2 regions of the Planococcus sp. TJ-201 genome follow, and region 1 is predicted to be linked to the other one. Evidence: predicted binding sites of a transcription regulator. Region 1 holds the regulator's gene; the other holds the start of a gene.
The links. The regulator LexA, encoded in region 1, represses DNA repair genes until DNA is damaged. The targets are predictions, from matches to a motif close to CGAACATATGTTCG.

Region 1 (4,202 bases):
ATGAAGTCAGGGATTGAGGACGGCACAATGTCTGCAGAACAAGTGATTCAGCAATTGGAAGAAGATCTCAGTGAAGAAGAAATGCTGGCGCTGAAAGTGCTGATGTATCAAGAAATTTACAAACAGCAATAACACATAAAATATGGTAGACTGATTCACGGAGACAAAGTAAATAATTCGAAGGAGGCCATTGCATGAAAACATTTCAAGTAGAATTTAATTTTGATCAAGGAAACACCATTGTTCATAACGTCCAGGCTGTGGACAAAGAATCGGCACTGGGTAAAATTCCTTCCAATGGTACTTATGAAATTTCTGATGTGGAGACAGGCAATATTTATCGCATTACAATCAATTTGGTTAATTATATAAAAGTCAGCGAGTTGTAGAAGAACTTTTCTCGATAAGCTGCACGCGGGTGCTGCTTATGCAGCATCTTTTTTGTGCCCATATGTCAAAGCAAGCAATTTGAAACTGGAGGGATTAGATGAATTTCAAAGGGTCAAGCGCATACGAAGAAAAGGATTTTTTAGCAAATTACCTGCAAAGAAGAAACCGGATTGACAGCCCCAATAATAGTATTGAAAAACCGGTGATTTATGAACTTCTTGGCGAGTTTCAAAACAAACGGATACTGGACTTAGGCTGCGGGGACGCCACTTTTGGCAAAGAGCTTCTTCAAGCGGGCGCAAATCAGTACCACGGCGTAGAAGGATCTCGGGCGATGGAGAGGCTGGCAAAAGAAAATCTAGCAGGGCTGAATGCGCGCATCAGCTTGGCTACTATGGAAACTTTCGCTTATCCAAAAGAGAGCTACGATATTGTGGCTTCACGCTTAGCGATTCACTATTTGCCGGATGTGGAACGGCTGTTTAAACAGATTTACCAGACGTTAAAGCCGCAAGGAACCTTTGTCTTTAGCGTCCAGCATCCGCTGACAACCAGTGCTTTTGACAGCAAAAAGTCTGGAGAGAAAAGAAGCAACTGGATAGTGGATGATTATTTTAATGAAGGCGAACGGCAAGAGCCTTGGATTGATAAAGTGGTGGTCAAGCATCATCGAACCATCGAAAGTTATTTTACAGCATTAACGAATGCAGGGTTTAGCGTTACAGGACTTCAAGAGGGCATGCCAAAGCGGCAGCATTTCGAGGATGTTGGCGAGTTTGATAGAAGAAAAAGAATTCCGGTTATTTTGGCTTTCAGCTGCGTGAAACTCAAATAATGAAAAGTTTACATAATAATAATACAATGAAAAAACACCGGGAAGACTGCTCCCGGTGTTTTTTAGTGAATCTGGCGGTAGACGCCGACAACTTTACCAAGGATGGAAACTTGGTCAACGATGATAGGATCCATCGATGAGTTTTCAGGCTGCAGACGGAAATAGCTTTCTTCGCGGAAGAAACGTTTGACTGTTGCTTCGTCTTCAGTCGTCATCGCTACGACGATGTCACCATTATTTGCAGTTTGCTGCTGTTTAACAATGACATAGTCGCCGTTTAAAATGCCGGCTTCAATCATACTTTCACCCATAATTTCCAGCATGAAGATATGATCATCTTCTGTACCATAGCTCTGGGGCAGTGGGAAGAATTCTTCCACATTTTCAATAGCTGTGATGGGAATACCAGCGGTTACTTTACCGATTAACGGCACATGCAAAACTGGACTTTTATCAATAAGCGCTTCGTCAGTGCTGATTACTTCAATTGCTCTTGGTTTTGTTGGGTCGCGGCGAATCAAGCCTTTGCTTTCAAGCCGTGCCAAGTGGCCGTGTACGGTCGAACTGGATGCCAAACCGACTGCTTCGCCAATTTCACGTACGGACGGTGGGTAGCCTTTTAAGCGAACTTCTTCTTTTATGAATGTCAGAATATCTTCTTGGCGCTTGGATACTTTTTTCAACAGTTTCACCTCATTTGAGTAATTCTACTTAATTTCTACCAATAGTATACCAACTCGGGCTGTGAAATGCAAACATAGGTTCGAATTTAATTCTTGACAACAACACCTGTTCGCCTTATTATGAGAACATACATTCCGAACATACATTCTCAGGAGGCGATCAATTTGACAATCATTCGACAAAACTTTTACTTAATCGCGTTTTTTGCTTTAATTGTGGCATTTACTTTGTACGCAATTCTGTCCCATAATACTAATAGTGCGCAAATGAGCCAAGTTGAAATAGAAGAAGGCGACACACTTTGGACTTTAGCTGAATCGTTCAGCGGCACAACCCCCCATCACGAATGGATAGAAGAGATTATGAAAGAAAACAATCTTTCTACTTCTAAAATTATTGCAGGGCAATCTCTTAAAATTCCCAGCGATCAATTAAAATTTGCTCCTGATGAGACCACTAAATTTGCAGGTGATACTGAATGAAAAAAAATGCATTAATTTATTGCCGTGTCAGCACGACCAAAGATACTCAGGAATCTTCACTTGAGAGACAGGAAGAGGAACTGATGAAATTTGCATTTGAACAAGGCCATCAAGTGGATGCTGTGTTTACCGATCAGCACAGCGGCTATGAAATGGACCGTGAAGGGCTGCTCGAGATGCTGAATTCGATCAAAACCGAGCAAGTCGACGCGGTATTCGTCCAAGACGAAACACGTTTAGGGCGGGGCCATGCCCGCATTGCGCTGCTGCATGTGATGAAGAAATACGGTGTGGAAGTTTACACGCTATCAGACCGGGGACCCATCGCATTAAATGACATGGACGATATGGTTCTCGAAATTCTGGCGATCGTCGAAGAATACCAGCGCAAAATACATAATGCCAAAATTAAGCGGGGCATGAAGCGCGCTGTGGAAAATGGCTATCAACCGGAAAAAAATCTAAAAGGCAAAGGCAATCCGGATGGACGGGAGCGCCTGGATTTGCCGATTGACCAAATAGTCAGCTTGAAGACCAATGGCCTGACATTCAGCGAAATCGCAGTAACGCTTCAAGGCTTTGGCTATCAGGCGAGCAAAGCAACCGTCCATCGCCGCTATAAAGAGTACGAACAGCTGATGAAAGACTAAAACGTTGCAGAAACCTGACTTTTTTTGTACCATATGTACAGAAGAAAGGTGGATGTCTATGTTATCGCCAGACAAATTAAGTCGCATAAGCCAGCTGTCACGGAAGTCAAAAACTGCTGGATTATCGCAAGAAGAAGCAAAAGAGCAATCCGCGCTGCGTGAGGAATACTTGCAGACTTTCCGCAAAACAATGCGCGGCACAATTGAAAATGTAAAAGTGATTGATCCGAACGGAAACGATGTAACTCCGGAAAAGGTCAAAAATCTTCGAGAGAATAAGTATTTGAATTAACTACTTATTCTCTTTTTCATTGTATTCTTTTCTATTGTTGACTAAACTAATAATGAATAATATTTTTTTTTGAGAGAGGATGTTACTATGTCAACCCACGCAGATCAACTTGCAGTGACTACAATTCGTACACTTTCCATCGATGCTATCGAAAAAGCAAATTCTGGCCATCCAGGATTGCCAATGGGCGCTGCTCCAATGGCGTATACATTATGGACTAAACACATGAACCACAATCCAAAAAATCCAGATTGGTTTAACCGCGACCGTTTTGTGTTGTCGGCAGGACACGGTTCAATGCTTTTATACAGCTTGCTTCACTTGAGCGGCTATGGTTTAGAAATGGAAGAAATCCAGAATTTCCGTCAATGGGATTCAAAAACACCGGGACATCCAGAATATGGCCACACGACTGGCGTTGAAGCAACAACAGGGCCACTAGGACAAGGAATTGGCATGGCAGTCGGCATGGCTATGGCTGAGCGCCATTTAGCGGCTACATACAATAAAGAAGGTTTGAATATCGTTGATCACCACACGTTTTCATTATGCGGAGATGGCGATTTAATGGAAGGCGTTGCCGGGGAAGCCATTTCTCTTGCGGGTCACTTGAAATTGAACAAACTGGTTGTACTTTATGACAGCAACGACATTTCATTGGATGGGCCGCTTGGCAAAAGTTTCTCTGAAAATGTGCAAAAGCGTTTTGAATCTTACGGCTGGAACTACTTGCGCGTAGATGACGGCAATGAATTAGACGATTTGTCTGAAAAAATTGCACAAGCTAGAAACTCTTCAGACAAACCTACATTAATTGAAGTGAAAACAGTCATCGGTTACGGCGCTCCAAACAAATCCGGTAAAGCTGA
Region 2 (4,202 bases), on a different contig from region 1:
CGACTGCCATTAACTGGATCGTCAAGCCGTTGACAGTCGTTTTATTGCTGGTGAGTCCCGTGACTGCAATTCCGTCGATTTCAATAGAGCCGTCTGTCGCAATAGTTGATGCCATCGATTCTTGAGCGATACCGGTAATTTGACGACCAAGTTCGGTGTTACCTGCTGAACCGTCAGCGTTCTTGAATTCCAGCGAAAAATTCTGCGCTTCGCCAAGTTCTTTGGAAGAAATGAAAAAGCGGGAAGTCGTGTTATCAAAATTGACACGCAGGGCGGGAACACTGGCGGCGGTCTCATCCTGCAGCTTTTTTGCGACATCTGCATAAGTAGTAGTTGCTTCGATTTCGATATCAATGTCGGCTGCGCCATCCACTTTTATCGTAATCATTCCTGCGAAGCCGATTGCGTCAGTGGATTGCGCCGGTGTGTTAGCTGCTTTTTGAATTTGCGCTCCAGATGTCAGTTTGGCCGGTGTTGCGAGCGAATTGACTCTCACATCATAATTGCCACTCATCGCCTGTGCACTAGTGGTCACTTTGGCATTACCAGTGCCTGTGGTTTCTGCGCTATACGCATTGAAGCTTGATTGAAGACGCAAATTGCTCGCGCTCGTGCGCAAATTTGAGAACGCCAGATTCTGATCTCTTGTCGCTTCTTGTTTCCACTCGGTCCATACTTTTTCCTGCATCAATTTATCTAAAGGCATTTTCTGTATTTGCATCATTTGTTTAACGATGGAGTCAGTGTCCATCCCAGAAGCCAGTCCGCCTACGCGCATAGTGTTTCACTCCATTCTTATCGTTTCTCATCCACAATCAGGCCTGCTAGTTCGGCCATCGATGCGTACATATCCAAAAACTTCTTATTAGGAAACTCGCGCAGCACTTCATCTGTTTTCGAGTCGATGATCTGCACGTAATAAACTTCCAGCTGCTCGTGAAGCTGAAATTTAATGTTTGTTGAAGTAGGCTCAAGAAACTCGTTCATTACATCAACTTTGTCCTTAAGCATTTCTTTTGTTATCGGTTTAGCGGGTTCCTGAAATTTGTTTTCTTCAGGAACTGTTACTTCTTTCGGGGCTACCGGATTGGGTTCACTGGTTTTTGGAAAATATGGAACTGAATGATTGGTTATTTCCATGATGGGCACTCCCCTAGTCTTCTAAATTCGTTAAAAAGCTCTCTATTATTAGTTATCGGCAGAAACAGGGATTTTTTTAGCAAAAGATCAAAAAAAATAAGGCGGGTTTGTAAAAAACCGGCCTTATCTTATGTGAGTTTGGAATAATAATTGCTGACGCCCTGTGTCCAATGGTTGTTTAACCCCGTCGGATCATTGGCGGCTCCAACAGGCGCGTATTTTGCTCCGATTTTCGCGATGGTGTCTTTGCCTTCATTCAAATAATTTTGGCGCAAGTTGCGGGCCATATCGAAAATGCTGTCTTCTACAGACCCATAGCTTCGCAAACCATTCTTGCCCATCATGCCGGCGACGTTGTTTTTGTCATTGACTGCGCGCGATGAGCCATTGCCCGTTTCATGAATAGCGATGGCTGACAATAAATTCGGATCCAAGTCGTATTTTTTTCCGGCATTGATAAAGTGAGCCGCTGTTCCATCCAACTTGCCTTCCAACGTGTTATCCAATTTGATAAATTGCGTAGGTCGGAACTTCAAGTCACTTGTATCGGTCGCTGCGGTGGGCACTTCTTGTGTGTTGAGCGGTGGAATAGTGACAGCCGGGTTATAGGAGTTGCCTAATGGTGCTGTGAGCGGCGTAGTCAAAGACGGCAACGCTGCTTGAACACCGTTTTGCGGAGCCGTGCCGGTATTGGCTTGTTCCTCCATGCTTTCCATCATGGCGTTCATCAGCATGGCGAAAAATGTACTCGGACTTGTCGAACTGCCTATGGAACTGCTAGCGCTATCAGATTGTCCTAAAACAGGCATCGACTTGGCCATTGTGGCGATCGTATTATACAAAAGGTTATTGGAAGAAATCGGACTGGTCAATCGGTTTCACATCCTTTGTCGGAGTTAATTATGTTTAGTGTACAAGATAACGAAGGAAAAAAGAATAGGATAATTGTGGAAAGGACGTTTATTTTTTATTAGAATCAGAAAATTCTACTAGACAATAGACATTAGCGACTAATTTGGAGTATATTAAGTAGGAACAAACGTTCTTATCTCAAGCATTCTGGGTGATGGAGAAATTACCAAAAGGTACGCTGGTTCTCGTCGAAAAAACAACAGCTACAGAGAACATTTCAGCATTCAACAATTGGATTACCGTGTTTGGAAATTGAATCTGCTGCCTTCCAACTTTTTTTTAATAAATCTCGCTCTATGCTCCTTTCTCCTTCTCTACCTCTTTTAACTCAAATATTTGAGCATTTCTACAACTTAAATGGGGATAAAATAGTCTCTTTAGAAATGCTAAAACTATGTAAATCTTCGTTGTTTTTAACGACCTTATATTTGGATGATGGTTCGTTATCGATTTCTGTTAGCCAAAACGATTTGAAGAAAACTATCTATTTGACACCTCATATTTATCTTTACCTGCATTCTCTCTCCCTAGAAGATTTGTGTAAATTAAAGCTGCACATCACTACTTTTTTCGGCATAGAATTCAATACCAGCAAAAGATCCGATGGCTTTGACTATATTTTAAAAACCACAAAAGTTAGTGAAACAATGAAATTCTTAAAAGTAGTTGGTGACGCATCCAGAGATTGTCCTTCTATGTATCACAAAACTGATTGGGGTCACCGTTTGTTAAATGAAATTAAACGGTACCAAGAGTCTCATCCAGAGTATGAAGTAATTGTGAGTTCATCAAACCGAAAAAGAAATTATACGGATGAAGAATGTGAGTTACTGCGCGAAATGAAGAAGGAAGGCAAAACCGATAAAGAAATTGCAGCTCACTTAAACCGAACTTACTGGTCCATCGTTTATAAATGGAAGGAGCCGAAAAAGGAACAAAAGTTTGTATCTTCGAATTAAAATCAGGCTCCTGCAATTCTCAATACAATACGATTTTCTTTTGTTCCTCAAGTAAACTGTACTCATGCTTCAATATTCCCAGGCACCTATTCGAACCTTCTCTTTCATCCATCGACAAATCATTTCCAACAGCATGCTCAGCAATCCTTTTCATTTCCTGCAACTTCCTATCCATTTGATCTAGAATATAAATTTGTTCCTTAGTCCACTCGAGCTGTTCTTGAAGAAATTCTTTTCTTTCATTCTGCTCTTTATCCACCAGATCACCTCTTCGTCCTTTCATACAAATAAAAGCCATAGAATATTCCATGGCCATCATTCGTAAAATCTTATCCTTTTAAATCCACCGAACCGCCAATATGAGGCTGAACGGACTGCTCCAGCATCTTCACAACGTCCTGACCATTTGTTTCGGCTTGGTCTATTGTCTTTTTCATAATCGATACATTTGCTTCTGTTCGGACGTTCATCTGGCTTAATGCCATTGATAATGCGGCGATATCCATTAGATTGCCTCCTTATAAAAAAAGGAGCCTAAAATCAGGCTCCTTTTGATCATTAAGATTAACGTAGTAATTGAAGAACAGCTTGTGGCTGTTGGTTGGCTTGCTTTGCCGCTATGTCTTTCGATCATAGAATAGACTATATCTTCACCCTCTATTTTGAGGGGCTGGGCACTTCGAACGGCGCTTGCCGCCCTACGGATTTCATCACCATAGCTTTCGCATTAGATGGTCTATCCTAGTCGTTGAACCTTCCCCAGAGTTTCCTCACAGGAGCTTGGCTGCTGATTATCCATTGGTGCATCCTCATCATTTTCAGACCGTCACGCTTACCGTTTCCAGTTACGTTGTGGTTGATGGGGCTTTAGGAAGTTCCAGCAATTCACCCAGTTATACTCTAACCCGTTACCCGGTTAGACGCCCTAGAATCAATTATCTCAACAGTTGCAAAACTGATTGAGTCATTTGATTGGATTGAGCCAACATTGCTTGTGATGCTTGTGCAAGAATTGAGTTCTTTGTTTGTTCCATCATTTCTTTCGCCATCGTGCGAAACATTTACTTTCATAAATGACTAGACTATATCTTCACCCTCTAGTATTAGTAGGGGTCGGGCACTTCGGATCGTTCAGTGGTGATGGCCACTGTGTCACCTACGGATTTCATCACCATAGCTTTCGCCTTAGAT

Region 2: AC4EG4_RS14540 (DNA endonuclease) is a predicted target of LexA. The motif match lies at 2,173-2,186, and genes of this name have one in related genera.

The regions. Positions count from the first base shown of each region.
Region 1 is NZ_JBZDOG010000001.1:308,716-312,917, reverse strand. It holds gene AC4EG4_RS01725 (hypothetical protein) at 1-132, shown strand, start outside; gene AC4EG4_RS01720 (hypothetical protein) at 195-389, shown strand; gene AC4EG4_RS01715 (class I SAM-dependent methyltransferase) at 488-1,225, shown strand; gene lexA (transcriptional repressor LexA) at 1,288-1,908, opposite strand; gene yneA (cell division suppressor protein YneA) at 2,074-2,391, shown strand; gene AC4EG4_RS01700 (YneB family resolvase-like protein) at 2,388-3,041, shown strand; gene AC4EG4_RS01695 (DUF896 domain-containing protein) at 3,100-3,333, shown strand; gene tkt (transketolase) at 3,421-4,202, shown strand, end outside.
Region 2 is NZ_JBZDOG010000005.1:357,981-362,182, forward strand. It holds gene fliD (flagellar filament capping protein FliD) at 1-778, opposite strand, end outside; gene flaG (flagellar protein FlaG) at 796-1,140, opposite strand; gene AC4EG4_RS14535 (glucosaminidase domain-containing protein) at 1,269-2,012, opposite strand; gene AC4EG4_RS14540 (DNA endonuclease) at 2,298-3,011, shown strand; gene AC4EG4_RS14545 (hypothetical protein) at 3,031-3,330, opposite strand; gene AC4EG4_RS14550 (YjfB family protein) at 3,341-3,517, opposite strand; gene AC4EG4_RS14555 (flagellin) at 3,947-4,072, opposite strand.